One region of the Mitsuaria sp. MSU3D genome, then DNA from elsewhere that is predicted to be linked to it. Evidence: riboswitches for the same ligand, from Rfam matches in the RefSeq annotation. Region 1 holds a riboswitch; the other holds the start of a gene.
What was found. Region 1 has a riboswitch for S-adenosylhomocysteine ahead of ahcY (adenosylhomocysteinase). Riboswitches for the same ligand answer to the same signal wherever they lie in the genome.
Positions count from the first base shown of each region.

Region 1 (15,338 bases):
GGGCAGGTTCAGGAAGGAGTAGCCGTCGCGGATCGCCCGCAGCACGCTGCGCACGCCCTCGTGGCGGTCGACCAGCTTGGTCGTGCCGAAGCGCGAACGTGCCCGGCGCAACGCCTCGTCGAACAGCGCGTTGCTCTGGCGCTGGTAGATGCTGGCGCCAGGTCTTGCCTGGTTGAGCATCAGCGCCGGACCGATCCAGTCCAGGCCCACGAAATGCGGCATCAGCCACATCACCGGGCGGTCGACCTGCTCGGAGAGCTTGATGTTGCCCTCGATGCGCATCAGCCGCAGCAGGCGCCGGTCCGAGGCGTACCAGAGCAGCCCCCGCTCCAGCAGGCTGCGGCCCAGCCAGCCGAAATGCTCGCGCACGAGGGCTTCGCGTTCGGCCAGCGGCTTGTCCGGAAAACACAGCTCGACGTTGCGCAGCGCGACGCGCCGGCGCGACCCGGCCACGCGATGCAGGACCCCGCCCAGCCCCCATCCGAGGGCCGCCAACCAGCGCAGCGGCAGCCAGTGCAGCAGCCACAGGAGCGCGATCAGCGCATATGTACCCAGTTTTCCCATCCACCCATCCGTGGGCCCTGCCGGGCCTTGGTCTTTCATATAATCTCGCCCCAGTCGCCGAGTTAATCTGGACAACTTGCGGGGCGACTCATAAATCCCGCTAAAGCGTTCGCCGCCTGACTCCCGTCTCGGCAACGCCAGAAGGCTGTGCCCGAAGACTGAATCACAGGAGTTTAAATTGGCGAGCGATTTCCTCTTCACCTCGGAATCCGTGTCCGAAGGCCACCCCGACAAGGTGGCGGACCAGATCTCCGACGCGATCCTCGACGCGATCCTGGCGCAGGACCCGCGATCGCGCGTGGCGGCCGAGACCCTCTGCAACACCGGCCTGGTGGTGCTGGCCGGCGAGATCACGACCAACGCCCACGTCGACTACATCCAGGTCGCCCGCGACACGATCAAGCGCATCGGCTACGACAACACCGAGTACGGCATCGACTACAAGGGTTGCGCCGTGCTCGTCGCCTACGACAAGCAGAGCAACGACATCGCCCAGGGCGTCGACCAGGCCTCCGACGACCACCTGAACACCGGCGCCGGCGACCAGGGCCTGATGTTCGGCTACGCCTGCGATGAAACGCCGGAGCTGATGCCCGCGCCGATCTACTACGCGCACCGGCTGGTCGAGCGCCAGGCGCAGCTGCGCAAGGACGGCCGCCTGCCCTTCCTGCGTCCGGACGCGAAGAGCCAGGTGACGATGCGCTACGTCGACGGCAAGCCGCACAGCATCGACACCGTCGTGCTGTCCACGCAGCATGCGCCGGAGATGTCGCTCGGCGACAAGATGAAGCCCGAGTTCTACGAGGCCGTCATCGAGGAGATCATCAAGCCGGTGCTGCCCAAGGAATGGCTGCAGGACACGAAGTACCTGGTCAACCCGACCGGCCGCTTCGTCATCGGCGGCCCGCAGGGCGACTGCGGCCTGACCGGCCGCAAGATCATCGTCGACACCTACGGCGGCGCCTGCCCGCACGGCGGTGGCGCGTTCTCGGGCAAGGATCCGACCAAGGTGGACCGTTCGGCGGCCTACGCGGCCCGCTACGTGGCGAAGAACATCGTCGCCGCCGGCCTGGCCAAGCAGTGCCAGATCCAGGTCGCGTACGCCATCGGCGTCGCGCGTCCGATGAACGTCACGGTCTACACCGAAGGCACCGGCGTCCTGCCCGACGAGCAGATCGCCGCGCTGGTCAACGAGCACTTCGACCTGCGTCCCAAGGGCATCATCCAGATGCTGGATCTGCTGCGTCCGATCTACGGCAAGACGGCGGCGTACGGTCACTTCGGGCGTGAAGAGCCGGAGTTCAGTTGGGAGCGGACGGACAAAGCGAAGGCGCTGCGAGCAGCGGCCGGGCTGTAAGCCCGGAACTTGCGCAGCAAGTTCTTCGCTTTGGGGCGACGCTCATATCCGCGGCAGCGGATGTGAGCGTCGACCACAAACCCCCTCCCCCGAACCGGTCATTTGCCGCACACGCGGAAACTTGATCCCCCGACTCAGGGCCGCCTTGCGCGGCCCTTGTCGTTTCATGAAGTCGGGCATCGCGGCAGAATGACCGCATGCACGCCATGCCGACCTCGCCGTCCCCGCTGACCATCCTGATCGTCGACGACCAGAGTGCCACCCGCGTGGCGCTGACCGCGGAACTGGATCGCGCCGGTCACCGCGTGCTGGAGGCCGACAGCGCCGAGTGGGCGCTGGAGCTGTTCCGCCGCTACCGGCCCGACCTGGTGCTGCTCGACGTCGAGATGCCCGGCCACGACGGCTACTGGACCTGCCGCGAGATGCGCGCCGCCGAGCCCGGCGGCTGGACGCCGATCATCTTCCTCAGCCAGTTCAACCAGGACGAGGACGTCTGGAAGGGCATCGAATCCGGCGGCGACGACTACCTGGTGAAGCCGGCCTCCGCGATGATCCTGCACGCCAAGCTGCGCGCGATGCAGCGCCTGGCGCAGATGCGCGCGCGGCTGGTGCAGATGTCCGAGGAACTGCGCGCGGCCAACGCGCAGCTGGAGGAGCTCTCCAGCGTCGACGCCATGACCGGCCTGATGAACCGGCGCGCACTGGATGCACGGCTGCAGCAGGAACTGGACCTCGCCCGCCGCGACGGCAAGCCGCTGACGCTGATGCTCTGCGACGTCGACCACTTCAAGCGCTACAACGACGCGGCCGGCCACGTTGCCGGCGACGCCTGCCTGCGCCGCATCGGCCAGCTGCTGAAGGAGACCTGCCGCCGCCCGAGCGACTGCGCCGGACGCTACGGCGGCGAGGAGTTCGCGCTGGTCCTGCCCAACACGCCGCGCTCCGGCGCGATGACCTACGCCCGCGCGCTGATGCGCACGGTGGAACTGGCCGCGATCCCGCATCCGGATTCGCCGACCGGCGCGACGATCACGCTCTCCGGCGGGATCACCACCTGCCTGCCCGACGACAGCACCAGCGCCGAGGGCCTGATCATCCGCGCCGACGACGCCCTCTACAACGCCAAGTCCACCGGCCGGAACCGCTTCTTCAGCTACGAGATGCAGATGGACACGGCGGAACAGCGCCGCCAGGCCGCGCCGGCGACCGCCGCGCCGACCGCACCCGGGGTGCCGCCGTCGTCCCCGACTTGAGGCATACCCGAACTGCCTTCGGCGGGACCGGCCCCGCATAATCGGCTCCGGCACATCTTGTTGCCGCCTGTCGACGATGCCCGGCCATGGACGCTTCCGCCTCGCTGCCGCCTGCCTCGCTCCCTCCGCTGCGCATCCTGGTCGTGGATGACCAGGCCAGCACGCGTGGGTTCCTCTGCAGGCAGCTGCAGGCGATCGGACATCACACGCTGGAGGCGGACGGCGGCGACAGCGCCCTGGCCCGCTTCGACGGCGACCATCCCGACCTGGTGCTGCTCGACGTCGAGATGCCCGACCACGACGGCTACTGGGTCGCCAGCCAGATGCGCGCGCACGAGAACGGCGGCTGGACGCCGATCATCTTCCTCTCCAGCCGCGACCGCGACCAGGACCTCTGGCAGGGCATCGAGTCGGGCGGCGACGACTACCTGGTCAAGCCCGTCTCCAACACCGTGCTGCAGGCCAAGCTGCGCGCGATGCAGCGGCTGCGGCGGATGCAGACGCGGTTGCAGCAGGTGTCGGACGATCTCCGGCACAGCAATGAACGGCTGGAGAAGCTTTCCGGCGAGGATCCACTGACGCGGCTGATGAACCGCCGCGCCTTCGACGCGCGGCTGGCCCAGGAGATCGCCTGCGCGCGGCGCGACCAGCAGCCGCTGACGCTGGTGCTGTGCGACATCGACCACTTCAAGCGCTACAACGACAGCTACGGCCACCTGGCCGGCGACGCCTGCCTGCAGCGCGTCGCGCGGCTGCTGCAGGAGACCTGCCGCCGTCCTCGCGACTGCGCGGCCCGCTATGGCGGCGAGGAGTTCGCGCTGATCCTGCCGGGCACGCCGCGCTCCGGCGCAATGACCTTCGCGCGGGCAGTGATGCGCACGCTGCGCAACTGCAACATGCGCCACCCGGATTCGGTCGAGCCCCACGTCACGCTGTCCGGCGGCATCACCACCTGCGTGCCGGACGCGGACACCTCCGTCGAAGGCCTGCTGCGGCGCTCTGACGACGCGCTCTACACGGCGAAGTCGCGCGGTCGCAACCGCTTCTTCAGTTTCGAGATGCAGATGGACACCGTCGAGCAGGCGCCGAGCGGCTTCGCGCCGTTGTGAGGCGCATGAGGGCTTCAGTACTTCCGCCGCCGCTGGCCCTCACCCCGGCACTCGACGACTCCCTGCTGACACATCCGGTGTCGTGCCGAGGGTACCGTCACGGCTTTCGATGACCCCTGCTTCCGAATGCCCGTGATCGACCATGACGCGCTGCGGCGTCACGCCATCGCCCGCACCTTCTTCAAGCCGACGACGCTGCTGCGCGCGATCCAGCGCCTGGGCTTCGTGCAGGCCGACCCGATCCGCGCCCCGGCGCGGGCACAGGACCTGATCCTGATGCACCGGGTCAAGGGCTACCGCGCCGGTCAGCTGGAAGCGCGCTACGCGAAGCTGGCCGTCGAGGAGGACGCCCTCGTCAACTACGGCTTCCTGCCGCGCGAGATGCTGTCGCTGCTCCATCCGCGCACCCCGAAGCGCGCCTGGGACGAGGCGATGACCGCCCGCGCCGCCGAGGTCCTCGAGTTCATCCGCGCGCGCGGCCGCACGCATCCGCAGCATGTGCAGCAGGCGTTCAGCCATGGACGCGTCGAGGGCTACTGGGGCGGCGAGCTCAACGCCAGCACGCACCTGCTCGACGGCATGCACTACCGCGGCCTGCTGCGCGTGGCGCGGCGCGACTCCGGCACGCGGGTCTACGAGGTGATCGAGCACCTGCCCCAGGACGACAGCCCCGAGGCCCGCCACGCGCGGGCGGCGCGGCTGCTCGACATGATCGTGGCGCTCTATGCGCCGCTGCCCTCGCCCAGCCTCGGCTACCTGACCTCGCTGCTGGGCTACGGCGCACCGCACCTGAACGTCGAGGCGCGCCACGTGCTGAAGGAAGCCAAGGCGCGCTGGGGCCACGCGAAGATCGACGGCGAGGTCTGGTACTGGCCCGCCGACGAGCATCCGGCGTCACGCGCGCATAGGGTCGAGCCGGACCGGCTGCGTTTCCTCGCGCCGTTCGACCCGCTGGTGTGGGACCGCCGCCGCTTCGAGCGGCTCTGGGGCTGGGCCTACCGCTTCGAGGCCTACACGCCGCCGGCCAAGCGCACGATGGGCCACTATGCGCTGCCGATGCTCTGGGGCGACCGGATGATCGGCTGGGCCAACCTGAAGGTCGAGGCCGGGACGCTGGTCCCGGACCTCGGCTTCATCGACAAGCGGCCGCGTGATGCGGCCTTCCGCGCCGCGCTGGACGAGGCGTACTACGAGATGGCCGTGTTCCTCGGACTCGAGGAATGACAGCGATCACGCATTGACCAGCGCCATCGACACCTCGGGGTACCTTTCGCCGGCGACCGGGAACTTGTCGAGCAGGTCGCGCAGGTCCTCGCGCAGCACGTCGTTGAGGCGCAGGCGCGCGGCCATCGCGTTCTCCTCCAGCCGCACGGTCGAGCGGGTGCCGGGGATCGGCACGATGTCCGGACCGCGGTCCAGCAGCCAGGCCAGCGCCAGTTGCGCCGGCGCCAGGCCGTGGTCTCGGGCCAGCGCGACGATCGCATCGGCCAGCGCGAGGTTCTGCGCCAGGTGGCCGTCCTGGAAGCGCGGATTGACCCGCCGCCAGTCGTTGGCTGCCAACTGATCGGCGCTGCGGATCGCGCCGGTCAGGAAGCCCCGACCCAGCGGGCTGTACGGCACCAGCGCGACGCCGAGCTCGCGGCAGGTCGGCAGCACCTCGGCCTCGACATCGCGGGTCCACAGCGAGTACTCGGACTGCACCGCCGCGATCGGATGCACCCGGTGGGCGCGGCGGATCGTCTCCGCGGAGGCTTCCGACAGCCCGATGTGCCGCACCTTGCCCGCGCGCACCAGCTCGGCCATCGCGCCCACGGTCTCCTCGATCGGCACGGACTTGTCGACGCGGTGCAGGTAGTACAGGTCGATGTGGTTCACGCCGAGCCGGCGCAGGCTCGCATCGCACGACGCGTGGACATGGGCCGGCTTGCCGTTGACGCCGGCCGAAAGTCCGTCGGCGTTGCGGACGATGCCGAACTTGGTGGCGAGCACCACCTCGCGGCGGCGGTTGGCGAGCAGCCCCGACAGCAGACGCTCGTTGGCGCCGTTGCCGTAGACGTCGGAGGTATCGAGGAAGTTCATCCCGAGGTCCAGCGCGCGGTGCAGGACGGCCATCGACGTGGCCTCGTCGGCGGGGCCGTAGAAATCGGACATCCCCATGCAGCCGAGCCCGAGCGCGGAGACCTCCGGCCCGTGCGCGCCGAGCCGGCGGCGCGGCAGCTGGGGCAGGTTGTTGAGCGGTTCCCTGGACATGATGGTCATGGCGGCACTCCTTCGAAGGCAAGGTGACGGCGGCGATCGGACGACCGCCGCGATGACCGAGAGCTTAGGAATCCGCCCCCCTCCGGAACCAGCGCAATGCTCGCCCGTCCTTGCCCAATCCTCCGGAACCCCGTCCGGCGCCCTCGCGGGCGCTGGCGGCGCGCGCGACGGACTTGCACAATCCGATGCATGGTCGCACCCACTCCGATTCCCCTCGCCGACGGCTTCCCCGACGCGCTGCAGGCCCTGCGCGCGCAGATGGTGGATCTGACGCTCCGGCACATCGACGGCGAAGGCTCCCGCCCGACCGCCATTCCCTGCCTGCACCTGATCAAGGCCAGCTGCAGCATGCCCAAGACCGCGCCGGCCTTCTACGAGCCCGGCCTGGCCATCGTGCTGCAGGGGCGCAAGAAGGTGGAGCTCGGCACCGAGACGCTGTACTACGACCCGCTGCACTTCCTGCTGGTGTCGATGCCGATGCTGCCCAAGGGCGGTGTCATCGAGGCGACGCCGGACAAGCCCTACCTGTGCGTGCGCATCGACTGCTCGACCGCGACGCTGGCGGAGCTGATGCTCGAGGTCGGCCCGGCGAGCACCGATGCGTCGCCGTCGGCGCAGTCGGGGCTGAACGTCGCGCCGGTGTCGGAATCGCTGCTGAGCGCCGCCCTGCGGCTGATGCAGCTGCTGGACAACCCGTCGGACCAGCGCGTCATGGCGCCGCTGCTGCAGCGGGAGATCTTCTATCGCGTGCTGACCGGCCCGCTCGGTCCGCGGCTGCGCGCGCTGGCGCAGCAGGACAGCGCGACGCGCCGCCTGTCGCGCGCGATCGACGAGTTGAACCGCCGCTTCAGCGAGGCCATCAGCATCGACGAGCTGGCCGCGGTGGCGCACATGAGCGCCTCGACCTTGCATCAGCGCTTCAAGCAGCTGACGAGCATGTCGCCGATGCAGTACCAGAAGCAGCTGCGGCTGCAGCACGCCCGGCGGCTGATGCTCGGGGAAGGGCTGGACGCGGCGGCGGCGGCGCATCAGGTCGGCTATGAGAGCGCCTCGCAGTTCAGCCGCGAATACCGTCGCCTCTTCGGCACGCCGCCGCGCGCCGACATCGAGCAGCTGCTGCGCGCAGGATGAGCCCGCTCATGCAGGACACCGAGGCGCTGAGCGCGATGCTGTCGCGCCATGCGCCGCGTGAGGGCGTCTGGCCGACGGCCCTGCCCCGGCTGTGGATCATCCGGCTCGACGCGCCGGGCGGCGAACTCGCGCACGCGGTTCAGCCGGCCTCGCTGTGCCTGATCTCGCAGGGCGCGAAGGAGGTGCGGCTCGGCGAGGAGCGCTACGTCTACGACGCCGCGCGCTTCATGGTGTTCACGACCGACCTGCCGGTCAGCGGCCGCGTGACCGAGGCGACCCCGGAGCGCCCCTACCTCTGCCTGCGCCTGGACTTCGATCCGGAGGAAGTGGCGGAGCTGGTCGCGCGGAGCGGTCCGCCTCGGGCGGCCGCCGCGTCTGGGGCACCTGTGGCAACAGTGGCGCCGGCCACATCGACGGGCAACGCCGAGGGCGATGACCTCGGCCGCGGCCTCTTCGTCAGCGCGGTCACGGCGGAGATGCTCGACGCATCGGCGCGCCTGATGCGGCTGCTCGATCATCCGGAGGACCAGGCCGCGCTCGCGGCCATGGCGATGCGCGAGCTGGTCTACCGCGTGCTGCGCAGCGAGCAGGGCGAGCGTCTGGCGCAGGTCGCGCGCGCCGACAGCCAGACGCAGCGCGTGCACCGCGCGATCCGCTGGCTGAAGGCGCATTACGCGCAACCGCTGCGCATCGAGTCGCTGGCCAAGGAGGCGCACATGAGCGCGTCGTCGCTGCACCACCATTTCCGCGCGCTGACGTCGATGAGTCCCTTGCAGTACCAGAAGCAGCTGCGACTGCAGGAGGCCCGCCGGCTGCTGATCGCCGAGGGCCTGGAAGTCGCGCGTGCCGGCCATGCGGTCGGGTACGAGAGCCCGTCGCAATTCAGCCGCGAGTACAGCCGCCTTTACGGTGCGCCGCCGTCACGCGACGCAGCGAAGCGGCGCGACACGCCGGCCTCGCGGTTCACGGCCTGAGCGCCGCCGCGATCCGGTTGGCGCCCCGGTCGGCGCCCCATGCCCCCCGGGCCGGACGCCCTCACTTGCTGAAGCAGTTCCCCACCATCGCTGGCGCGTCCTTGAGACGATCGTCGGTCGGGTTGATGGCGGCGACGCGGTTCTCGTAGACCCGCGTGCACTTGCTGCCCTGGCGGATCACCTTGGAGCCCGAGCCGCTCGTCGACACGCTCGACACGATGGGCAGGGTGCCGGCGGCGTCCGCGATCGCGGACTCGACGGTGCGCGGCGCGCTGTGGGAGCGGTCGTCGTTGCGGATCTGATCGGCCATGCGCACGCGCGCATCGGAGGCGGGACCGGCTTTCGGCAGCGCGAGGTTGAGCGTCGTGCGCCCGTTGCCGAGGGGCGCGGACGCCCCCGAGGCCGGCAGTGCCGGTGCCGCCACCGTCTGGATCGACGTCGACGGCGGCGCGGCGGTGATCGTCACCTCGGGCGGCGCCACGAGGATCGGCGTCTGCAACCGCGGAACATCGAGCCGACGTCGCTCGAGTTGTGGTCGAGCCGCGGGCGGTGTCTCGCGGCTCTTCGGGAGCGGCAGCAGCCGCACCTCGGTCAGCCGGGGGCCCTCGGAGGTCCTGCGCCCTCGCCAACCGTGGTCCATCCACAGCATCGACAGGAAGGCGGCCTGCACCAGCAGCGCCGCAGCCAGCCCGATCCATCGCCGCCTGCCTGCGGGACGCTGCCAATGCGACGCCGTCATGCGGGCGCGCCTCCTCGATCCATCGCGCCCTCCCCGGCCGACCTGTCCTGGGGCGCGATGGTAGCCGCGCCCCGTGACCGTTGCCGGAGGCCCGCCCGAGACGGTCGGTCAGACGCCGTCGCGATCCAGCGAGGCCGACAGCCCCGCGTGGGCCTCGACCTCCGCCATCCGCTGGCCGAAGGTCTCGCGCGCCATGCCGAGCGCGTCCGAGCCCGCCACGAAATGCAGCGGCGGCGTCGGCATCGCGGCCAGTTCGACGAAGGCCCGCCCCAGCTTCGCCGGATCACCGGGTTGCTGGTGGTTGTAGGCCTCATAGGTCGACAGCGGCGGCGTGGGCAACGTCGCGTAATCCGCGATGGACTGCGTGCCGTAGCGGACCGAACTGGCATCCAGGAAATCGGTGCGGAAGAAGCCCGGCTCGACGACCGTCACGCGGATGTTGAAGCCGGCGAGCTCGGGCGCCAGCGACGCGGTGAAGCCGTCGACGGCGAACTTCGTCGCGCAGTACACCGCCGCGCCATCGAAGCCGCGGAAGCCGCCGACCGACGCGATGTTCAGGATGTGCCCGTCGCGCTGACGACGCATCACCGGCAACACCGCGCGGGTGACATGCATCAGGCCGAAGACGTTGGTGGCGAACTGGCGCTCGATGTCGGCGGCGCTGATTTCCTCGAACAGGCCGAGCTGGCCGTAGCCGGCGTTGTTGACCAGCACGTCGATGCGGCCGAAGCGGGCAACGGCCTGCTCGACCGCGTGGACAGCATCGGCCTCGCGGCTGACGTCCAGCGGGAGGCACAGCACGGCCTCGCCGTGATCCGCATATGCCGTCTTCAGCGCGTCGACGTTGCGGCCGGTGGCGACGACACGGTCGCCGGCGGTCAGCGCCGCCTGGGCGATCTCGCGACCGAAACCGCGGTTGGCGCCGGTGATGAACCAGATCTTGCTCATGGAGTTCCGTCCTTCAGGGGGTTCGGGCCAGCGGCATGAGGTGCCGGGGCCGGTGTTGGGGGACGGATGAATCGTAGGAACGGGGCGGCGATCGCCCATGCCGATTCCGGCGCACCGCTTGCACGATCCGCCAAAGTACCGTTCCGGCGCCGCCGCAACACCCGGGGATGCGCGCCAACGGCCCTTGTGTTATATTCCCCGACTTGACTCGCACAAGACCACCCTCTTCAGGTCTTCTTCTGCAGCCCCTCCGGTCCCTCCCAAGGACCCTTCTGCGAGCGGCTCGCACCAGCATCACCCCCCGGTTCGTGCGCTTGAGCGTTTCTGGCTTCGGTCTGCCTGTTCGCCATTCGGCTGATTGGCATCAGAAGCCACTTTCCGTGCCTCTTCTGTTCGTATCATCGAATCGGAGTGACACACCTTCCCACACCGCGCCAAGACGGTTGCTTATTGCGATTGCCTGTCAAGGCGCACACCTCAAAATAACGATGCAGAACAAACGCATTGAGGTGGGGCGATTCCTTGTCTCACCGATGACCAAACCCCATGCCGACGGCGGATTCGCCGCGGCCGTCTCGATCCAGTCGGGACGCGGCATGGCCAGCATTGATCGTGTCATGCGATTCGTGCCGACCTTCGAGACCCGCCGCGCCGCGTTGCGCTACGCGGAGACCGAAGGCACCGCCTGGGCGCGCAGCCACTGAGCCGCGCGCCGCTGATTCCCGAGGCGAGGGCCTGCGGCAGACCGCGGCTGGCGCCCTTTTCATTTTCAAGAATGGAGCAAGCCATATGGCCAAGGAAGAACTGATCGAGATGCAGGGTGTCGTCAACGAAATCCTGCCGGACTCGCGCTTTCGCGTGACGCTGGAAAACGGCCATCAGGTCATCGCCTACACGGGCGGCAAGATGCGCAAGCATCACATCCGCATCCTGGCCGGCGATGCCGTCTCCCTGGAAATGTCGCCGTACGACCTGACCAAGGGCCGGATCACCTTCCGTCACCTGCAGCGTTCGAACCACTCGGGCCCGCCGCCGGTCCGTCGCTGACGCGCCTTGCCGCGGGAGGCCCCAGGCCCCCCGCGCGAGAATCGCCAGCCATGACCGACGCCCAGTCCGACTCCGCCGCCGTTCCGGCCTCGCTCGAGGCCGGCGACGATCCGATGCCCGTGCCGCCGCCGCAGCCGGACATCGATGCGTGCTGCGGCAACGGCTGCGACCCGTGCATCTTCGACCTGCACGATCTGGCGATGGACGCGTACCGGCAGGCCCTGCGTGCCTGGAAGTCGCGCCATCCCGAGGCGTCCTGAACGTCGAAGTCCTGACGATTCTCCGAACCCCACCCGAAGGGCCGCCTCGCGCGGCCCTTTCCTTTTGGCGAGTCCGCCGCCCCCTCCACGGGGTGCTTTCCTTTCGTGACGTTTTCGGGGACATCCCCCGGTTCAGAACTGAGGCTCGATGGCCGACATCAAGGACAGGCGCCGCACTTGCCACAGCGGCGCGGTGCTCCCGCCCTCCGGAGGTCCAGATGTTCATGACCGGCCAGAACCGCTTCCATGTCGCGCATTCCGACGCGCAGGCCAATCTACGCTTCGCGCTGGCGCGGTTGAGCACTGATTGGCGAGGCCTCGATCCATTCGGACTCGAGATCCTGCTGCGCCACCTGCTGATGGCGGAGCACCGCTGCATGCCGCATCCCAGCGTGCTTCGGGAGCGTCCGACCAATCGCTGGCTGCTGCCGCGGCTGCGCCGCCGGCGGATCGAGGTGGCGGAGCGTCTGGTCGCCCTCGGGGGCCGGGTCAGCCATGCGGCGCTGGCCCGGGTACTGCCGCGCGGGCATGACTGGCCGGGCGTCTCCGCGCTGGTCGGCCGTCATGCCTGGGACCCGGTCGAGGGCCGCCAGCCGCGTCCCCACCGCCCGGTCGCCGACGAGCCGGCCTACCCGCGCGTCGACAGCAGCGCCCGGGCCACTTCCGCGAAGCCGTCGCCGCGCTCGGTCGCGGTGACATAAGCGGGCGGGTGGTCCAGCATCGGCAGGAAACGCGCGATGTTGGCGACGCCCACCGACAGCGGCATGCGTTCGAACATCAATTGATCGTTCGTCGAGTCGCCCACATACACCCACTCGGCGGGATCGAAGTCCAGGCCCGTCAGCCGCTTCACCGCCCACTGCGCCGCGGTCCACTTGCTGTGATCGCCGATCCAGCCGTTGACGTGGATCGAACTGACCGTCGCCACCAGCCCATGCGCGCGCATCCGGTCGCAGACGGCGGCGATCGCGTCGTCGTCGAGCGTCGTGAACTCGCTGTGATCGACGGCGATGTCGGTCAGCCGGCCGGCGCTGTCGCGCGCGAGCACGGCGCCGGGCACGGTCGCCACGATCTCCCGCGCGCACGCCTGCAGTCGCGCGAAGTTCGCCAATCGCGTCGCGTCGTCCTGGGCAAATTCGGTCGCGAGCGCCTCCCCTTCGCGATGCAGCAGCACCCCACCGTTCTCCGCGACGATCCCCCGCAGGGGCCAGGCCATCGCGAACGGTTCGCTCCAGCCGGCCGGGCGCCCCGTGATCGCAATGACCGGCACGCCGGCCGCGTGCAGCCGGTGCAGCGCGTCCAGTGCCGCCGGGGCAATGGCGCCATCCGCCGTCAGGGTGTCGTCGATGTCCGTCAGCACCCCGCGCAGGGGGAGCCAGGCCGCGCGGGGGCAGTCGCTGAGCGGGGGGATCGTTCGCATGGGGGGCGATTGTGGCCCCGAGCGCAACGCTGTCATCGAGCCGCGGCCGGAACTTGACTACAATCGCGCCCTGTTCCGAGGAGCGTTGCGACCTCCCATCCCATCGAGGCCAGGCTCGGAACCGCCGCGCGGCGACACGTCCGCGGCAATGGCAACCGCGCTCACCCGTCGACCCTTCGTTGGCCGGGTGAGGACCGAGCGGCAAATGCCCTCTCCGCATCTCCCCGCGTCCTGATCGTTGGTGTCGACGGCCCTTCTTCGCAGGAGTCCGCATGAACGCCCAACTGAAGCCGCTGGCCCAAGACCAGTACCTGATCAAAGACCTGTCGCTGGCCGCGTGGGGCCGCAAGGAGATCAAGATCGCCGAGAGCGAGATGCCCGCGCTGATGGCCATCCGCGAGGAATATGCCGCCGCGCAGCCGCTCAAGGGCGCGCGCATCACCGGCTCGCTGCACATGACGATCCAGACCGCCGTGCTGGTCGAGACGCTGCAGGCGCTGGGCGCGGAAGTCCGCTGGGCCTCGTGCAACATCTTCTCGACGCAGGACCACGCCGCCGCCGCGCTGGTCGCCGTCGGCACGCCCGTCTTCGCCTACAAGGGCGAGACGCTGGAGGACTACTGGGACTACACGCACCGCATCTTCGACTTCGGCGCCAAGGGCACGCCGGGCGAAGGCCCGAACATGATCCTGGACGACGGCGGCGACGCGACGCTGCTGATGCACCTGGGCCAGAAGGCCGAGAAGGACCTGTCCGTGCTGGCCAACCCGGGCAGCGAGGAAGAGCGCATCCTGTTCGCCGCGATCAAGAAGAAGGTCGCCGAGGACGCCACCTGGTACACCCGCAAGAGCGCCGAGATCATCGGCGTCACGGAAGAGACGACCACGGGCGTGCACCGCCTGAAGGAAATGTCGGCCAAGGGCACGCTGCTGTTCCGCGCGATCAACGTCAACGACTCGGTCACGAAGAGCAAGTTCGACAACCTGTACGGCTGCCGCGAGTCGCTGGTGGACGGCATCAAGCGCGCCACGGACGTGATGATCGCCGGCAAGATCGCCGTGATCGCCGGTTATGGCGACGTGGGCAAGGGCTCGGCCCAGGCGATGCGCGCGCTGTCGGCGCAGGTGTGGGTCACCGAGATCGACCCGATCTGCGCGCTGCAGGCCGCGATGGAGGGCTTCCGCGTCGTGACGATGGAATACGCCGCCGACAAGGCCGACATCTTCGTCACCACGACCGGCAACAAGGGCGTGATCCGCCATGAGCACATGGCCGCGATGAAGCACAACGCCATCGTCTGCAACATCGGCCACTTCGACAACGAGATCGACATCGCCTCGATCGAGAAGTACGAGTGGGAAGAGATCAAGCCGCAGGTCGACCACGTGATCTTCCCCGACGGCAAGCGGATCATCCTGCTGGCCAAGGGCCGTCTGGTGAACCTGGGCTGCGGTACGGGCCACCCGAGCTACGTGATGTCGTCCAGCTTCGCCAACCAGACGATCGCCCAGATCGAGCTGTTCGCGCACAAGGACGCCTACGCCGTCGGCCAGGTCTACGTGCTGCCCAAGCACCTGGACGAGCACGTCGCCCGCCTGCAGCTGAAGACGCTGAACGCGCAGTTGAGCGAGCTGACGGACGAGCAGGCCGCGTACATCGGCGTGTCGAAGTCAGGCCCGTACAAGCCCGACACCTATCGCTATTGATCCACTGACCCTAGCCTGACCCGAGACCCGACCCATGCGTGCTGACCAGCTGCTTCTCTCCCTTGGCCTGGCGCCCACGCGCTCGGCCGCCCAGCGGCTGATCGACGCGCGTGCGGTCGAGTGGGAAGGCCCCAAGGGCTGGACCGTCGTGCGCAAGTGCGGCGAGGACCTGCCCGAGACCACCCCCCTGCGCGTGACGGACGACGCCGAGCTGCGTTACGTCTCGCGCGGCGGGCTCAAGCTCGAAGGTGCGCTGGCCAAGGTCGGTGTGTCGGTGGCAGGCCTCTCGGCGCTGGACATGGGCCAGAGCGCGGGCGGTTTCACCGACGTGCTGCTCAAGGCCGGCGCGGCGCACGTGACCGGCATCGATGTCGGCCACAGCCAGCTGCATGAGACCTTGAAGGCGGACCCGCGCGTCACGGCCCATGAAGGCATGCACGTGAAGGACTACGTCCCCGAGGCGCCCTTCGATCTGGTCGTGGGCGACCTGAGCTTCATCTCGATGATCGGCACGCTCAAGCACGTGGTCGGTTGGCTCAAGCCGCAAGGCCAGGCGCTGCTGCTGATCAAG
Region 1 is NZ_CP200314.1:5,705,807-5,721,144, reverse strand. Features, by position in the region: gene AC1VNM_RS25280 (LpxL/LpxP family acyltransferase) at 1-564, opposite strand, end outside; gene metK (methionine adenosyltransferase) at 743-1,921, shown strand; gene AC1VNM_RS25270 (GGDEF domain-containing response regulator) at 2,119-3,174, shown strand; gene AC1VNM_RS25265 (GGDEF domain-containing response regulator) at 3,261-4,283, shown strand; gene AC1VNM_RS25260 (DNA glycosylase AlkZ-like family protein) at 4,410-5,507, shown strand; gene AC1VNM_RS25255 (aldo/keto reductase) at 5,514-6,542, opposite strand; gene AC1VNM_RS25250 (AraC family transcriptional regulator) at 6,732-7,673, shown strand; gene AC1VNM_RS25245 (AraC family transcriptional regulator) at 7,682-8,647, shown strand; gene AC1VNM_RS25240 (hypothetical protein) at 8,709-9,386, opposite strand; gene AC1VNM_RS25235 (oxidoreductase) at 9,495-10,334, opposite strand; gene AC1VNM_RS25230 (hypothetical protein) at 10,868-11,038, shown strand; gene infA (translation initiation factor IF-1) at 11,124-11,381, shown strand; gene AC1VNM_RS25220 (oxidoreductase-like domain-containing protein) at 11,432-11,641, shown strand; gene AC1VNM_RS25215 (hypothetical protein) at 11,860-12,342, shown strand; gene AC1VNM_RS25210 (HAD family hydrolase) at 12,270-13,061, opposite strand; S-adenosyl-L-homocysteine riboswitch at 13,133-13,231, shown strand; gene ahcY (adenosylhomocysteinase) at 13,334-14,767, shown strand; gene AC1VNM_RS25200 (TlyA family RNA methyltransferase) at 14,802-15,338, shown strand, end outside.

Region 2 (15,338 bases), 350 kb from region 1:
CTCCTTCTTGTCCACGCCGAGCCCGGCGGTGACCGCGAACAGCCCGATGTAGTCCGGCACCGTGCCCTTGGCGGCGATGAAGTCGGCCAGCGCGCGATTGGGCCGGCGCACGCCGTCGACCACCGGCCGCTCGGTCTGCATGCGCAGGCCGCGCCAGGTCATCAGCACCTCGGTGCGCGACTCGTCGCTGTAGATTTCGATGTCGTCGTCGTTGACCTGCGCGGCGGGGTACAGGCCCATCACGCCACTGGCAGTCAGCCAGCGGCCCTCGATCAGCCGCTGCAGCATGCGCTTGCCGTCGCTGAAGACACGCTGCGCCTCGGCGCCGACGATCTCGTCCTTCAGGATGGCCGGGAACGGCCCCGCCAGGTCCCAGGTCTGGAAGAACGGGCCCCAGTCGATGCACTGCGCAAGTTCGGCCAGGTCGTAGTTGCGGAACTGGCGCCGGCCGACGAAGCGCGGCACCGCCGGCGTGTAGGTCGTGAAGTCGGCGCGGTGCTTGTTCGCGCGCGCCTGCGCCAGCGTCACCAGCGGGGTCTGCTTCTTGTTGGCGTGGAGCTCGCGGACCTTCTCGTAGTCGGACTTCAGCTCGTCGATGAAACGCGTCGCGCGCTCATCCGACAGCAGTTCCGAACACACGCCCACCGAGCGCGACGCGTCCGGCACGTAGACCACCGGGCCTTCGTAGTGCGGCGAGATCTTGACGGCCGTGTGCACGCGGCTGGTCGTCGCGCCGCCGATCAGCAGCGGGATCTTCTTCATGCGGAAGTAGTCGTCGCGCTGCATCTCTGCGGCGACGTACTGCATCTCCTCGAGGCTGGGCGTGATCAGGCCCGACAGCCCGATGATGTCCGCGCCCTCGACCTTGGCCTTCGCGAGGATGTCCTGGCACGGGACCATCACGCCCATGTTGACGACCTCGAAGTTGTTGCACTGCAGGACCACCGTGACGATGTTCTTGCCGATGTCGTGCACGTCGCCCTTCACCGTCGCGATGACGATCTTGCCCTTGGAGCGCACGTCCTCGCCGGCGGCGGCCATCAGCCGCTTCTCTTCCTCGATGTAGGGCACCAGGTGCGCGACCGCGGACTTCATCACGCGGGCGCTCTTCACCACCTGCGGCAGGAACATCTTGCCGGCGCCGAACAGGTCGCCGACGACGTTCATGCCGGCCATCAGCGGCCCTTCGATCACGTGCAGCGGCCGGCCGCCCTGGGCAAGGATGCCCTGCCAGGCCTCCTCGGTGTCCTCGACGATGAAGTCGGTGATGCCATGGATCAGCGCATGCGACAGCCGCGCCGCGACGTCGCCGGCGCGCCAGGCCAGCTTGGCGCTGTCGTCCTTGGCGGCGCCCTTGACCGTCTCGGCGACCTCGAGCAGCCGCTCGGTCGAATCCTCGCGGCGGTTCAGCACCACGTCCTCGACGCGCTCGCGCAGGTCGGCGGGGATCTCGTCGTAGACGCCGACCATGCCGGCGTTGACGATGCCCATGTCCATGCCGGCCTGGATCGCGTGGTACAGGAAGACCGTGTGGATGGCCTCGCGCACCGGCTCGTTGCCGCGGAAGCTGAACGACACGTTCGAAACGCCCCCGCTGACCTTCGCGCCGGGCAAGTTCTTCTTGATCCAGCGCGTCGCCTCGATGAAGTCGACGGCGTAGTTGTTGTGCTCCTCGATCCCCGTGGCGATCGCGAAGATGTTGGGGTCGAAGATGATGTCCTCGGGCGGGAAGCCGATCTCGTCGACCAGCATGCGGTAGGCCCGGGTGCAGATCTCGATCTTGCGCTGGTAGGTATCGGCCTGGCCGGTCTCGTCGAAGGCCATCACCACCGTGGCCGCGCCGTAGCGGCGGATCAGCTTGGCCTGGCGGCGGAACTCCGTCTCGCCTTCCTTCAGCGAGATCGAGTTGACGATGCCCTTGCCCTGGATGCACTTCAGGCCGGCCTCGATCACCTCCCACTTGGACGAGTCGATCATGATCGGCACGCGCGCGATCTCGGGCTCCGAGGCGATCAGGTTGAGGAAGCGCACCATCGCGGCCTTGCTGTCGAGCATGGCCTCGTCCATGTTGATGTCGATGACCTGCGCGCCGTTCTCGACCTGCTGACGGGCGACGCTCAGCGCGGCCTCGAACTCGCCGTTCAGGATCAGCCGCGCGAAGGCCTTCGAGCCGGTGACGTTGGTGCGTTCGCCAATGTTCACGAACAGCGTGCCGGCGCCGATGTTCACCGGCTCCAGGCCGGAGAGCTTCATCGGCGGCACGGCCACGGGCGAGGCCGGCGCGGCGGAAAGATCGGAAGCAGCGGAAGCGGAGGCGGAATTCGGGGCGGACATGGCGGCGGCGCTTTTCGAAGCTGGACGTGAGCTGAAACGAAAGACGGGGCCGCGCAACTCACCGCAACCCCGCGGAACGCGGGTCGGTGAGCGCCGTTGTGAGGCGGGGTCCAGGGGTCCGACACCGCCGTTCCGAGCCTGGCGGGAACCCGGGTGACGGGACCTGTCGCAACGCTCCTCGGAAACCACCGCCGCCGCAGGGGCGCGGTGCGGCCTTGCTGGTAGCGGGAACAGCGTGCATTCTACCGGTCCGGCCCTGGTTTGTTCGTGCCGTATTGCCTTCCCGGCCCAGGTGCGCCCGTATCCTGCGCGGCACAACGACAAGACGACGACACGTCGATGGGAAGCCACCGTGGATCTGGTCCAACTTCCTCCCAACAGCCTGCGCGTGGGACAGGTGCTGACGTTCTCGCTGCGCGACGCGGCGGGACATCTGCTGTTCGCCTCCGGGCATCCGCTGCCCGACACGCCGCAGGTGCGCGACCTGCTGGCCCGCGGGCCGTGGGTGCAGGCGCACGAGACGCGCGAGTACCAGCGCGCCCTCGCCCACAAGCTCGACACGATGATGCTGCAAGGCGCGTCGATGTCCGCGCTGGCCAACGCTACCGCGGAATACAAGCCCACGCGTCCGATGCCCATGCCGCAGTCGACGTCGCCGGCGCACACCGCCATCTGGGCCGACCTGCAATGGCATGCGCAGCAGGTGCTGCGTGATCCGCGACGGCCGGAATTCCTGCTGCGCCTGAGCGAACTGCTCGACAAGGTGCTGGCCCGGCTGACGCAGCAGCCGGACGCCTCGCTGGCGATGCTGGTGCACGACGCCGGCCAGGAGCCGCTGCAGTACAGCGCGCGGCATGCGCTGCTGTCGCTGGCGCTGGTCGAGATGACGACGCGCCAGCTCGGCTGGGGTGAAGGCCGCCGTCGCACGCTCGGCCTGGCGGCGCTGACGATGAACCTGGACAGCGGCGCGCAGCAGGACCAGCACGCGATGCGTCCGCAAGCGCTCGGCGACGCGCAGCGCGAGCAGTTGGCCGGGCACGGCGACCGCGCGGCGGCGACGCTGCAGGCGATCGGCGTGGACGACGAGGACTGGCTGACCGCCGTGCGGCTGCATCACGACGCCGGTCCGGGCCCCCTGGCGGGCCGATCGGACGGCGAGCTGATGGCGCGGCTGCTCCGGCGCATCGACGTGTATGGCGCCCGCCTCAGCCCGCGACGCAGCCGCCGGCCGCTGTCCGCGGCACAGGCGGCGCGGGCGGTCTACCTCGACGAACTCCAGCAACCCGACGAGGCCGGTGCCGCGCTGATCAAGGCGATCGGTCTCTACCCGCCGGGCTCGTTGGCCCGGCTGGCCAACGGCGAGGAAGGCATGGTGCTCAAGCGCGGCCACAGCGCCAACGCGCCGCTCGTGGCCTCGCTGGTCGGCCGCAGCGGCACGCCGTTGACCGTGCCGGTGCTGCGCGACACGCGGCTGCAGGCGCAGGCCATCACGGCCAGCCTCGCGCCGCATGAGATCCGCCTGCGGATCAACATGGACGCGATGCTGAAGTTGTATTGAGGCTCAGACCTCTTCGGCGACCAGCCCGCTGAAGAGCTTGCTGCCCCAGCGACGCGGCTGGTAGGCGGAGACCTTCTGCGCGATCGCCCGGATGTGATCCGGCGTCGTGCCGCAGCAGCCGCCCGCGATGTTCAGGAAACCCGCGGCGGCGAACTCGCCGACCAGACGGCCGGTGACGTCCGGCGTCTCGTCGAAGCCGGTGTCGCTCATCGGGTTGGGCAGGCCGGCGTTCGGATAGCAGGAGATCGGCGTGTCGCCGGCCGCCTTCGAGAGTTCCTCGATGTAAGGCCGCATCAGCGCCGCGCCGAGCGCGCAGTTCAAGCCGATCGCGATCGGCTGCGCGTGCCGCACCGAGTGCCAGAACGCCGTCACCGTCTGCCCCGACAGGATGCGGCCCGACGCGTCGGTCACCGTGCCGGAGATGATCACCGGCAGACGCTCGCCGGTGTCGTCCATCAGCTGGTCGACCGCGAAGATGGCGGCCTTGGCGTTCAGCGTGTCGAAGATGGTCTCGATCAGGAACAGGTCGACGCCGCCTTCGAGCATTGCCTTGGCCTGGTCGTAGTAGGCCGCGCGCAGGGTGTCGAAGTCGACGTTGCGGGCGCCGGGGTCGTTGACGTCCGGGCTGATCGAGGCCGTGCGCGGCGTCGGGCCGAGCGCGCCGGCCGCGAAGCGCGGCTTCTCCGGCGTGCTGAACGCATCGCAGGCCTCGCGCGCCAGGCGCGCGGCGGCGACGTTCATCTCGTAGGCGTAGGCCTCGAGGCCGTAGTCCTCCTGCGCGACGGTGGTCGTGCCGAAGGTGTTGGTCTCGATGATGTCGGCGCCGGCGTCGAGGTACTGGCGGTGGATCTCGCTGATGACCTCGGGCTTCGTCAACACCAGCAGGTCGTTGTTGCCCTTGAGGTCCTTGGGATGATCGGCGAAGCGCTCACCGCGGAAGTCGGCTTCCGTCAGCTTGTAGCGCTGGATCATCGTGCCCATCGCGCCGTCGAGGACGGCGATGCGTTGCGCCAGGATGGCAGGCAAGGCGGCGCCGCGGGTGTAGGCGACGGCGGGACGGGCGGAGGTCGGGGCGTTCATGGGGCTCGATTGTAGGAAGCCCCGCCCCGCCCCATCGTTCTCAACCGCCGAAGACCTTCTTCAGGATGGCGCTTCCGGTGCCGACCGGGTCCTGGCGGATCTTCTTCTCCTCCTGGCCGATCATGAAGTACAGGCCGTCCAGCGCCTTGTCGGTGACGTAGCCCTGCAGGTTGGCGTCTTCCTTGCGGATGAGGCCGAACCCGGAGGCCTTGCCGGCGACCGCGTTGTACTTCTCGCTCAGCGACTGGCGCTCGGTGGCCTTCGTGACGATGGGCAGGAACTTCGTCGTCAGCGGCGAGCGGGTCTTGTCCTCGAAGAACTGCGTCACCGCGTTGTCGCCGCCACGCACGATCCTCACCGCGTCCTCGACGCTGATGTTGCGCACGGTGGTCACCAGCAGCTGGCGCGCCTCGGGCATCGCCTGTTCGGCGGCGCGGTTCATCGAGGTGATCAGGTCGTCGATGCGCCTGCCCTGGCCGGTCGTGCGCAGCAGGCGCGCGGCGTCCTTCAAGGCGCCGGGGAGCTCGATCTTCACCTGAGGGTTGCCGAGGAAACCGTCGGTGCGACCCAGGTTGGCGAGCGCCGCCTGGGCGCCGCGCTCGAGGGCCGCGCGCACGCCGGAGGCGGCGTCGCCCTCGCTCAGGCTCAACGCCATCGCCCACGGCGAGGCGCAGCCCGCGCCCAGCAGCGCGATCAGGTCACGGCGAAGCAGGTTCATCGGTGTCTCCTTCTTGAGCTTCAGTGGGGGTCGCTTTCTCGGCTTCGATCGCCGCCTCGGCAGCGCCTTCCGAGGCGGCGGCGGCGTTCGAGGGCCTGTCGTCGGTGTTCTCGGCGTTCTCGGCGTTCTCGGTGTGCTCGGTGTGCTCGGTGTTCTCGTCGAGGCCGGCGTCGTCGGACGTTGCATCTTCCGACTCCGCGAGATCCATGTCGATGGCGCCGAACGGGCCGGGACCGTCGCCGAGCTTGAACTCGATGCGCAGGCTGTCCCCGGCCTCCAGCACCACCGGCTTGCCGAGCACCGGCGTGCCCGCGCCGACCAGCGTGCCGGCGCGCAGCGGCCGGTTGAGGGCCGCCTCGGCGAGCAGGTCGCCGAAGGACCAGCGCATGCCGGTCTTCGCGTCGACGACCGCCTGCTTGCGTCCGTTGCGCATCACCTGCAGCTGCAGCGCCGCGCGTCCGAGGTACCACGCACCGGGCAGTTCGTCGGGTGTGACGGCGACCGGCGCGAACTGCAGCGCCGGGCGGCTGTGCAGCGCCGGCCAGCCGTTGGCGAGTTCCTCCTGCTGCACCGGCCGCAGCACCCAGTCGCTGACCAGCATCAGCAGCCGGATCGACTCCAGCGCCTGCGACGGCACCGCGCCCTGCGCCAGGTCGCCGGTGAGCACGGCGAGCTGCGGCTCGGGTTCCAGCCCCGGCGTGCGCAGGTCCAGCAGTTCGGTCGGACCGAGCAGCGCCTCGGCGCCGCCGGCACGCAGCAACGGGGCGCTGAGGCGCTCCGGCCACGCGAGGCCGCGCTCGCGCAAGGCCTGACCCTGGTCCGGGTAGGCCTCGCCGGCGATCCAGCCGGCCAGGCGCGGCAGCGGTGCCAGGCATTGCTTCGGGTCGAACGCGAACGCATGCCGCGCGCGGCCGTGATTCAGCGACTGCGACAGCATCTCCAGCTGAGGCGCCATGAAATTCCAGTCGTCGAGCACCTGTTGCAGGCGCGTCGCGATGCCGTTGGCATAGCATGCCTGACTCAGGTCTCGCGACACGACCACCAGTTGGCCGTCGCGGGATCCGTCGCGGTAGGTTGCGAGTTTCATTGTGGTGGGCGGACAGTCATTCGTCGGGCGATCGTTGGCGGCATTTTCACCTCAGGATCGGGTCGCGCTCGCGACGGCCGTCGCGGGGGCGCTGGTGCTGCACGCGGCGGCGATCGGTGCGCTGTCTCAGCGTCCGCCGCCGCAGGCGATCGATGCGCCGGTGGTGTCGACCCGCGTCATCGAGGCGCCGCGCCCGCCCAAGCCCGAAGCGGTCGCGCCCGTGGCCGCTCCGCCCGCCACGCCGCGCACGCCATCGCGTCCCAGGCCCGCTCCCGATCCCGAAACCCGGCCCGTGCCAGCGCTGCTCGCGCTGCCGCTGCGCGGCGACGGCGCCCTCGCCTACGCCTTCGTCATCGACGGCCAACCCGGCGAGGCCGCCTTGAACTTCCACATCGGGAACGGGCGCTACGACATCACGCTCGAACGCCGCTCGGGCGATCGCGAGCTGCCGGTCTGGCACAGCGAAGGCCGCGTCGGTCCGCAAGGTTTGCAGCCGGAGCTGCACCGCGTGTCGCGCCAGGGTCGCGAACGGGAGCTGCAGATCTTCGACCGTGACGCCGCGCGTCCGGTTCTGCTTGTAGGCGCGCGCGCCTTTCCGCTGTCGGCTGGCACGCAGGACCGCCTGTCGTGGTGGCTGCAGGTGGCCGCCATGATGGCCGCCGAACCCGCGCCCTACATCGGGCAGCGCCTGCGCGTGCCGGTGGCTGGTCCGACGGGCGTCAGCGACTGGGATTTCGAGGTGATCGCGCGCGACGGCGGCCGGTGGCTGCTGCGGCGCGACCTGGCCCGCGGCGCGGGCCGCCCGGCGCTGCAATGGTCGGTCTGGCTCGACGGTCAGCGCGGTTTCCTGGCCGTCGACCTGCGCTTCAGCCTGGACGACGACGAGCAGTGGGCGCTCCGATTGCTGGAGTGACCCTGTCCGCCGCGTGCATGTCCGCTTGATCTCGATTCCGTGTGTGCGCGTTACGGTTCGTGAATCCGTGAAACCCTGTGCGGTTGGCACCACAAATGCTTGAGACACGGTGCAGCGTGTTCCGCGAGATCTGCCACCATGGGTCATGGCCTGGTTGGGAGCGACGGGTCTTGAATCTGTCGCAACAGGCCATAACTCCTCCAACCAAGGAGTCCTTCATGCACATGCTTTACGACTCACCGAGCTACATCGTCGTCCAGTTCGATGTACCGGTCGCTCCGTCCGCTGGCGATGCCGCGCACGCCGCCCAGGTGGACCACACGAACCTGCCATCGCTGCAGCGTGACGGTTTCGAGATCGTCGACAAGTTCACCCGCAAGGAGATCTTCATCGAAGGCGCCCTGGCGCAGACCTTCCAGGAGGGCGTCGAAGCCCTGATCGAGCAAGGTCCCGACGTCGACGACCTCGACGCCTTCATCGCGCAGTACGCGAACCTGGGCCAGCAGCCCGTGATCATGCATTGATCCCCCACACCACCCGCCCCTGACACGCAGTCGACCACTGCCCCGCAAACGGGCAGTCAGCGATTGCTGGTGGGGCCGGAGTGGCGCTTGGGGTTCCCGGAGGGAGGCCCCATGCACCGCGGAGAGCCCGCGCCTGGCCTCCCGCACGCTGACCGCCGCTGATTCCGTCAGCCGGGGCTTGTCCCCAAACCATCCCTGCGCCAAGATCGTGCAGCCGCGCCCCTTCGAGGGGTGACGCGGCAAGCGGCGCCCGGGTCCGGGGCCATGTCCGCGTCCTCGACGCCGTCCTCGTTCCGGAGATCTCCCTCCCGCACGAACCATGGGCAAGCGCGCGCAACTTCCACTGGACTCCCCGGGCCTGTCCGACAGCCCGGTGCTGGACCGCATGTGCTCGCACTTCGTGCTGACGCTGACGGTCCGCCACGCCAACCGCTTCAATCCGCGCCGCGACCTCAGCGGCCTGCTGGCGCTGACGGCGCGCCACCTGGTCTGGCCGCCGCAGGTGCTCACGCGTGTGCGGGGCTATCTGGCGCGGCGTTGCCAGGGCCACTCGCTGTGGGCCGGCCATGAACGGCTGGGCGACGCCGCCTTCCTTGCCCGCCACGGCGTGTGGCGCGGCCCGTTCGCTGAAGGCACGGTGTTCTTCTACCTCGACGAGTACGTCAAGGATGCGCCGAAGGACCTCCTCGCGCTGCTGTCCTGCACCTGCGACGCCCTCGACGGCCAGCTGCGCAGCCGGTCCACGCTGGTCGAGCAGAACATCGACGTGCTGGGCCGCCTGCTGCAGCTGAACGCGGCCGAGCGCGCGCTGCTGCTCTACGGCACGCTGGCGCGATACCAGCGCGAATTGCGCGGCGCGCTGGTCGAGTTCAAGGTCAACACCGCGCAGGAAGCCTTCGCCGCGATCGCGGACCTGGCCGGCGTCGATCCGCACGAGGTGGCCGACGCGCTGCGCGCCGGGTCGCGGCTGGAGCGGGTCGGCATGATCGAGAACCTGATCGCCGAACACAACATCACCGATCTCTCCGACCTGATGAAGGTCAGCGAGCAGTTGCCGCCGGTGCTGATGCGGGCCTATGACGGTCCGCAGGACCTGATGGCCGTGTTCACGCGCCCGGTGACGCCGAGCCCGCTGCAACGCGCGGACTTCGACTTCATCGCCGAGGACGTGACGCTGCTCGCGACCCTGCTGCGCCAGGCGGTGGCGCAGGGACAGGCCGGCGTGAACGTGCTGCTCTACGGGCCGCCCGGCACGGGCAAGACGGAGCTCGCCAAGGTCGCCGCGCGCGAGGCCGGCCTGGCGCTGTACGAGGTCGAGTACGCCGACCGCGACGGCAATGCGCTGAGCGGCCGCGACCGCTACCGTTCGCTGCAGATCAGCCAGGTGTTCCTGAAGGCGAGCCGCGACGTCGCGCTGCTGTTCGACGAGGTCGAGGACGTCTTCCCCCACCTGAGCGGCGACACCGCGCATCTGATGGCCCGGCTCGACGCGGCGCTGGAACTGCCGGCGACGATGGCCGTCAACGGCAAGGCCTGGGTCAACCAGATCCTCGAGAGCAACCCGGTCCCGGTGCTGTGGATCACCAACCGCATCGAGCACATCGACCCCGCGTTCCGGCGCCGTTTCCAGTACCACCTGGAACTGACCTCGCCGCCGCCCGGCGCGCGGCTGGGCCTGGTGCGCAAGGCGCTGGAGGAGCTGCCGGTCCCCGAGGGCTTCGCCGAACGGCTGTCCGAGCGCCGCGGCCTGACGCCGGCGCAGGTCCGCACCGCCGTGCGTTTCGCCCGGCTGGCGGGGGCCGGACGGGGAGGCGACGACAGCGCCGCCGATCCTGCCGAGGTCGCCGCCGCCAACGAGCGCCTCGTCAGCCGGCAGCTGCTGCACGCCGACAAGGCGCTCGGTCTGGTCGATGCCTCGCCCCAGTCGCGGCCGTCGGCGACGCGTTACTCGCTCGACCTGATCCACTGCGAATGCCGCTTCGCGCTGCCGCGCCTGATCGAGGCGCTGCGCCGCCGCGGCATGGGCAGCCTGTGTTTCCACGGCCCGCCGGGCAGCGGCAAGACCGCGCTGGCGGAGCACATCGCTTCCGAGCTGCAGCGGCCGCTGATGGTGCGGCTGGCCAGCGACCTGATGTCCAAGTACGTCGGCGAGACGGAGCAGAACATGGCCCGCATGTTCGAGACCGCCGCCGCCGAGGGCGCGCTGCTGCTGCTGGACGAGGCCGACAGCTTCCTGCGCAGCCGCCGCGCCGCCGAGCGGCACTACGAGGTCAGCGAGGTCAACGAGATGCTGGCCGGCATGGAGCGCCACGCCGGGCTCTTCATCTGCACGACCAACGCCTTCGACGATCTGGACGAAGCCGCGCTGCGCCGTTTCAGTTTCAAGATCCGCTTCAAGGCGCTGCGGCCGGACCAGCGGCTGACGATGTTCGAGCGCGAAGTCGGCGTGGCGCTCGACGATGCGCACGCGGACCGGCTGGGCGCGCTGGACGCGTTGACGCTGGGCGACTTCGCCGCGGTGCGGCAGCAGGCCGAGATCCTCGGCGAGGCGTTGTCGCCCGACGAATTCCTGACGCTGCTCGAGGCCGAGCATCGCGTGAAGCCGGAAGTCCGCCAGCGCCGCCCGATGGGCTTCCGCGCCGGCGAGGCCTGACCCCGGCCCGTTCATCCGCCCCAGCCGATCTCCCGCGTCACGCCGGAGAGCGCCGTCGTGCACCGCCTGCCTCGAACCGCGCCGGTTCTATGGCATCGTGCCGCCCATGCTGAACCCGTTCCTCTCGACGCTGCTGATGCGGGCCTCTCGCGGTCTCGCCACCGGCTCGCTCGCCTTGTTGGCGCTGCTGGCCGGCGCCGGCGCGCTGGCCGCGCCGCCCAAGCCCTCCTGCCCCCCGGAACCCGCGCCGCTGCCCGCCGACCGCCTCGCCGCCCAGGCCAGGGATCGCGGGCTGATGTGGACGCTCAAGCGCGACGGTCGGACCTCCTACCTGTACGCCAGCCTGCACGTCGGCAAGCCGGGCTGGGCCGCGCCCGGTCCGCGCCTGCGCAAGGCGCTGGACGAGGTCGACGCCGTCGCGCTGGAACTGGACCCGCTCGACCGCGACGCCTGGAAGATGCCGCCGATGCCCGAGCTGCCGCTGGACGCCGCGATGCGCCAGCGTCTGGATGCGCAGGCCGTGGCGGTCTGCCTGGAGCCGCACGCCCTCGCCGCGATGCATCCGCTGCTGCAGACCAGCACCTACATGCTGCTGCGCGCCCGGTCGCTGGGGCTGGACGTGCGTTACGGCCAGGAGATGCTGCTGAGCCAGTGGGCGCGCGACCGCGGCCTGCCGGTGCTGGCGCTGGAAACGCTGCAGGGCCAGCTCGAAGCTCTGCTGCCCGCCGACGTGGACGCGGCGCGGCACGAGTTGCGCTCGAACCTGCAGCAGCTCGAACGCCCGAAGTCGCTGCTGCGCACGCTGGACACGATGGTGGGCGTCTATGACCGCGGCGACCTGGCCCGCCTGAACCGATACGCCGAGTGGTGCGACTGCGTGACCGACGCCGCCGATCGCGCGGCGCTGCAGCGCATCAACGACGGGCGCAATCCGGCCCTCGCCCAGCGCATCTCCGAACTGCACCAGCGCGGCCAGTCGCTGCTGGTGGCCGTCGGCGCGATGCACATGACCGGCCCCCGCGCGCTCACCGCGCTGCTCAAGGAGCAGGGTTTCGAGGTAACCCTGATGCCGCGATCCGGATCGCGGTGACCGAGTTGCGGCACACTGGGCCGCGCCGGCCTGGCCGGGCCTTCCCCACCCCCCTTTCCACCGACCTTTCCACCGACTTTTTCCTCTGGAGTCGCGCATCTTGGACAACCTGCCGTCCTTCCTCCAATCCCTGTTCCTGGTGCCGCTGACGCTGCTGCCGATCATCAATCCGGTGGGCGTGGCCCCGATCGTCATCGGCGCGGCCGGCGGCGACGACCGGGTCCTCAAGCGGCTCGCGCGCCAGGTCGCGATCAACGGCTGGGTCGTGATCATGGTGTCGCTGCTGGTGGGGACCTACGTGCTGGACCTGTTCGGCATCTCGCTGCCGGTCGTGCGCGTCGGCGGCGGCCTGCTGGTGGCCTACAGCGCCTGGGTCATGCTGACCCGCAACGAGACCGACGACGTTCAGACCGCCGTCGTGCACGCCTCGCCCGGCGACATCAGCGAGACCGAGATCGTCCGCCGCAGCTTCTTCCCGATCACCTTCCCGCTGACCACCGGGCCGGGCAGCATCGCCGCGGCGATCGCGCTGGGCGCGCAGATCCCGCGCTCGCCGGTGCCGTACGTGATGGGCGCGGGCATCGCCGCCATCGGCGCGGCCTTCACCGCCGCCGTGGTCTATCTGGTCTACCGCAACGGCGGCCGGCTGCTGATGAAGATGGGCGAGGTCGGCACGCTGGTCATGATGCGGCTGATGGCCTTCGTGCTGCTGTGCATCGGCATCCAGATCCTGTGGACCGGCTGGGCCGACCTGAACCACATTCCGACCTGACGCGGCCACCGCCCTTCCCGACATCGGGCGGCCGCCGCCAGGACGTAGGATCGAGCCCATGGCCGCCCCCGGGGCGCCCCTGCGCACGCCGGGGTCCCTGGCGAGGACGGCTCCCGAGGAGACACCATGGCGGACACCGACTTCAGCAAATTCGTTCCGGGCTTCGACTTCCTGCAAGGGCTGATGAAGAACGCCGGCGCCGCGATCCCCGGCTTCAACCAGTGGGTCGCGCCGACGCTGGACCCGCAGGAGCTGGACAAACGCATCGACGAGCTGCGCACCGTGCAGTTCTGGCTCGAGAACAACGCCCGCATGCTCAACGCGACCATCCAGGCGCTCGAGGTGCAGCGGATGACGCTGTCGACGCTGCACGCGATGAACGTGCCCATGGCCGACCTGAAGGACGTGCTGAAGACGCAGGTGCCGCCGCGCCCGTCGCCCGCGCCGAGACCCCAGGAGCCTGCCGCCGCCGCGACGCCGGCTCCCCAGGACGCGCCGGCCGACGTGAAGGGCGAGGCAAGGGGCGAGGCAAAGGGTGAGGCGAAGGCCGGCGACCCGGCCGGGCCCAAGCCTGCCGGCGCCGACCCGATGCAATGGTGGAACGCGCTGACGCAGCAGTTCACGCAGGTCGCGGCCAACGCGATGAAGACGGCCCAGACGGCGGCGACGGCCGCCACGTCGGCCGCGACGTCCTCGGCTTCCGCGGCCTCGGCCCCGACGTCCACCGCGAAGCCGGCGACGAAGACTTCGCCGGGCGCGGCGAAGAAGACTTCCGCCACGTCCGCGGCCAGGCCAGCCGCGAAGAAGGCGGCGCCCGCGCGCAAGACCGCTCCCAAACGCAAGGCTCCCTGAGCCATCCCCAGTTTCCCCGAGGGCCGTTCATGCCTCGTTTCCTCCAGGCGCACGCCACCCATCCCGATCCCCACATGGCGCTGGCGCTGGCCGGCGCGCAGCTGGAGGGGCAGCGCGCCGGCATGACGCCGACGCTGGGCTTCCTCTACCTCACGCATCCCTACGTGCCGCACGCGCAGGCGCTGCTGGACGAGGCCCGTGAGCGCTGGCCGGGCTGCGGCTGGGTCGGGGCCTCGGCGCTGGCGGTCAGCGCCAGCGGCGTCGAGTACTTCGACGAGCCGGCGCTGGTCGTCATGCTGTGCGACCTGCCCGCCGACCAATGGCGGATCTTCTCGGGACTGCGGCCGCTGACGCCGGACTGCGAATCCCGCAGCCTGCTGCTGCACGCCGACGGCGGCACGCCCGACCTGCAGGAGTTGATCGCCGAGCTCGCCCAGCGCTGCAGCAGCGGCTACCTCTTCGGCGGGCTGGTCAGCGGCGGTGACGACGCGGTCCAGATCGCCGACGGCATCTTCGAAGGCGGCCTGTCGGGCCTGGCGCTGGGCCCGGACGTGCGCTGGATCTCGCGCGTCAGCCAGGGTTGCCAGCCGCTCGGTCGCGAGCGCCGCGTCACCGCCTGCGACGGCCCGCTGGTCACGGAGCTCGACGGCCAACCCGCGCTCGACGCACTGCTCGAGGATCTGAAGCTGCCCGCCTACACCGGCGAATCCGGTTCCCTGCGCCAGGCGATGCCGCTGTTCCGCCGCACGCTGGTCGGCCTCAGTGACGAACCTGGCGCCCGGCGCGAGTACGGCGCCGAGGTCCGTGTGCGGCATCTGGTCGGCCTCGACCCGGGCCGACGCGGCATCGCCGTCGCCGAGCAGATGCGCGAGGGCGAATTGCTGAGCTTCTGCGAACGCCACCCCGACGCCGCCCGGCGCGACCTGGTGCGCATCTGCACCGAGATCCGCGCCGAGGCCGAGGAGCGCGGCGCGCGCATGGCCGGCGCGCTGTACTTCAGCTGCACCGGTCGCGGCGGTCCGCACTTCGGCGCACCGTCGGCGGAGCTGCAGTGGGTGCAGCACGCGCTGGGCGAGGTGCCGCTGGCCGGCTTCTTCGCCAACGGCGAGATCGCCCACGCGCGGTTGCATGGCTATACCGGCGTGCTGACGGTCTTCCTGGACGCCTGATGCCGGGACGCCGCGACCTGCTGCAGGCCGCCGCGGCCTCGGCCCTCTCCGCCACGCTGCCTGCGCTGTCCCTCCTGCCGGGCCGCGCCACGGCCGCCCGTGCTGCGCCCGCGGCCCCGCTCGCCGCGGCGCCGCCGGAGCCGACCACCGTCATCTATCCGCGCCACCTGCCGCAGCAGGACCGGCAGGTCGACTACTTCATCAGCCTGTTGCACGCCGCGTTGCAACGCAGCGGCGCGCGCTATGCGCTGGTCCAGACGCAGTCGGAGATGGTGCAGAGCCGCGCGCTGCTGGAGATGGCGAGCAACGACCCCAGCATCGACGTGTTCTGGACGATGACCGACCCGCAGCGCGAGAAGAGCCTGCTGCCGATCCGCGTGCCGCTGGACCGCGGACTGATCGAATGGCGTCTGTGCCTGACGCGCGCCGCCGACCGCGACCGCCTGCGCGAGGTGCGTGACCTGAAGGACCTGGCACGGCTGACCGCCGGGCAGATGCACGACTGGCCGGACACCGCCGTGCTGCGCGCCAACGGGCTGCCGGTGCAGGTCAGCACGCATTACCAGGGGCTGTTCCAGATGCTGTCGG
Region 2 is NZ_CP200314.1:5,354,667-5,370,004, reverse strand. Features, by position in the region: gene metH (methionine synthase) at 1-2,334, opposite strand, end outside; S-adenosyl-L-homocysteine riboswitch at 2,416-2,520, opposite strand; gene AC1VNM_RS23620 (HD-GYP domain-containing protein) at 2,687-3,892, shown strand; gene AC1VNM_RS23615 (homocysteine S-methyltransferase family protein) at 3,896-4,972, opposite strand; gene AC1VNM_RS23610 (DUF4197 domain-containing protein) at 5,013-5,690, opposite strand; gene AC1VNM_RS23605 (fumarylacetoacetate hydrolase family protein) at 5,671-6,777, opposite strand; gene AC1VNM_RS23600 (hypothetical protein) at 6,812-7,690, shown strand; gene AC1VNM_RS23595 (BTH_I0359 family protein) at 7,909-8,214, shown strand; gene AC1VNM_RS23590 (ATP-binding protein) at 8,534-10,867, shown strand; gene AC1VNM_RS23585 (TraB/GumN family protein) at 10,974-11,957, shown strand; gene AC1VNM_RS23580 (MarC family protein) at 12,058-12,729, shown strand; gene AC1VNM_RS23575 (PhaM family polyhydroxyalkanoate granule multifunctional regulatory protein) at 12,856-13,581, shown strand; gene AC1VNM_RS23570 (FIST signal transduction protein) at 13,611-14,750, shown strand; gene AC1VNM_RS23565 (substrate-binding periplasmic protein) at 14,750-15,338, shown strand, end outside.
Region 2: linked by a shared signal. The riboswitch ahead of metH (methionine synthase) and the one ahead of ahcY (adenosylhomocysteinase) in region 1 are both predicted to bind S-adenosylhomocysteine.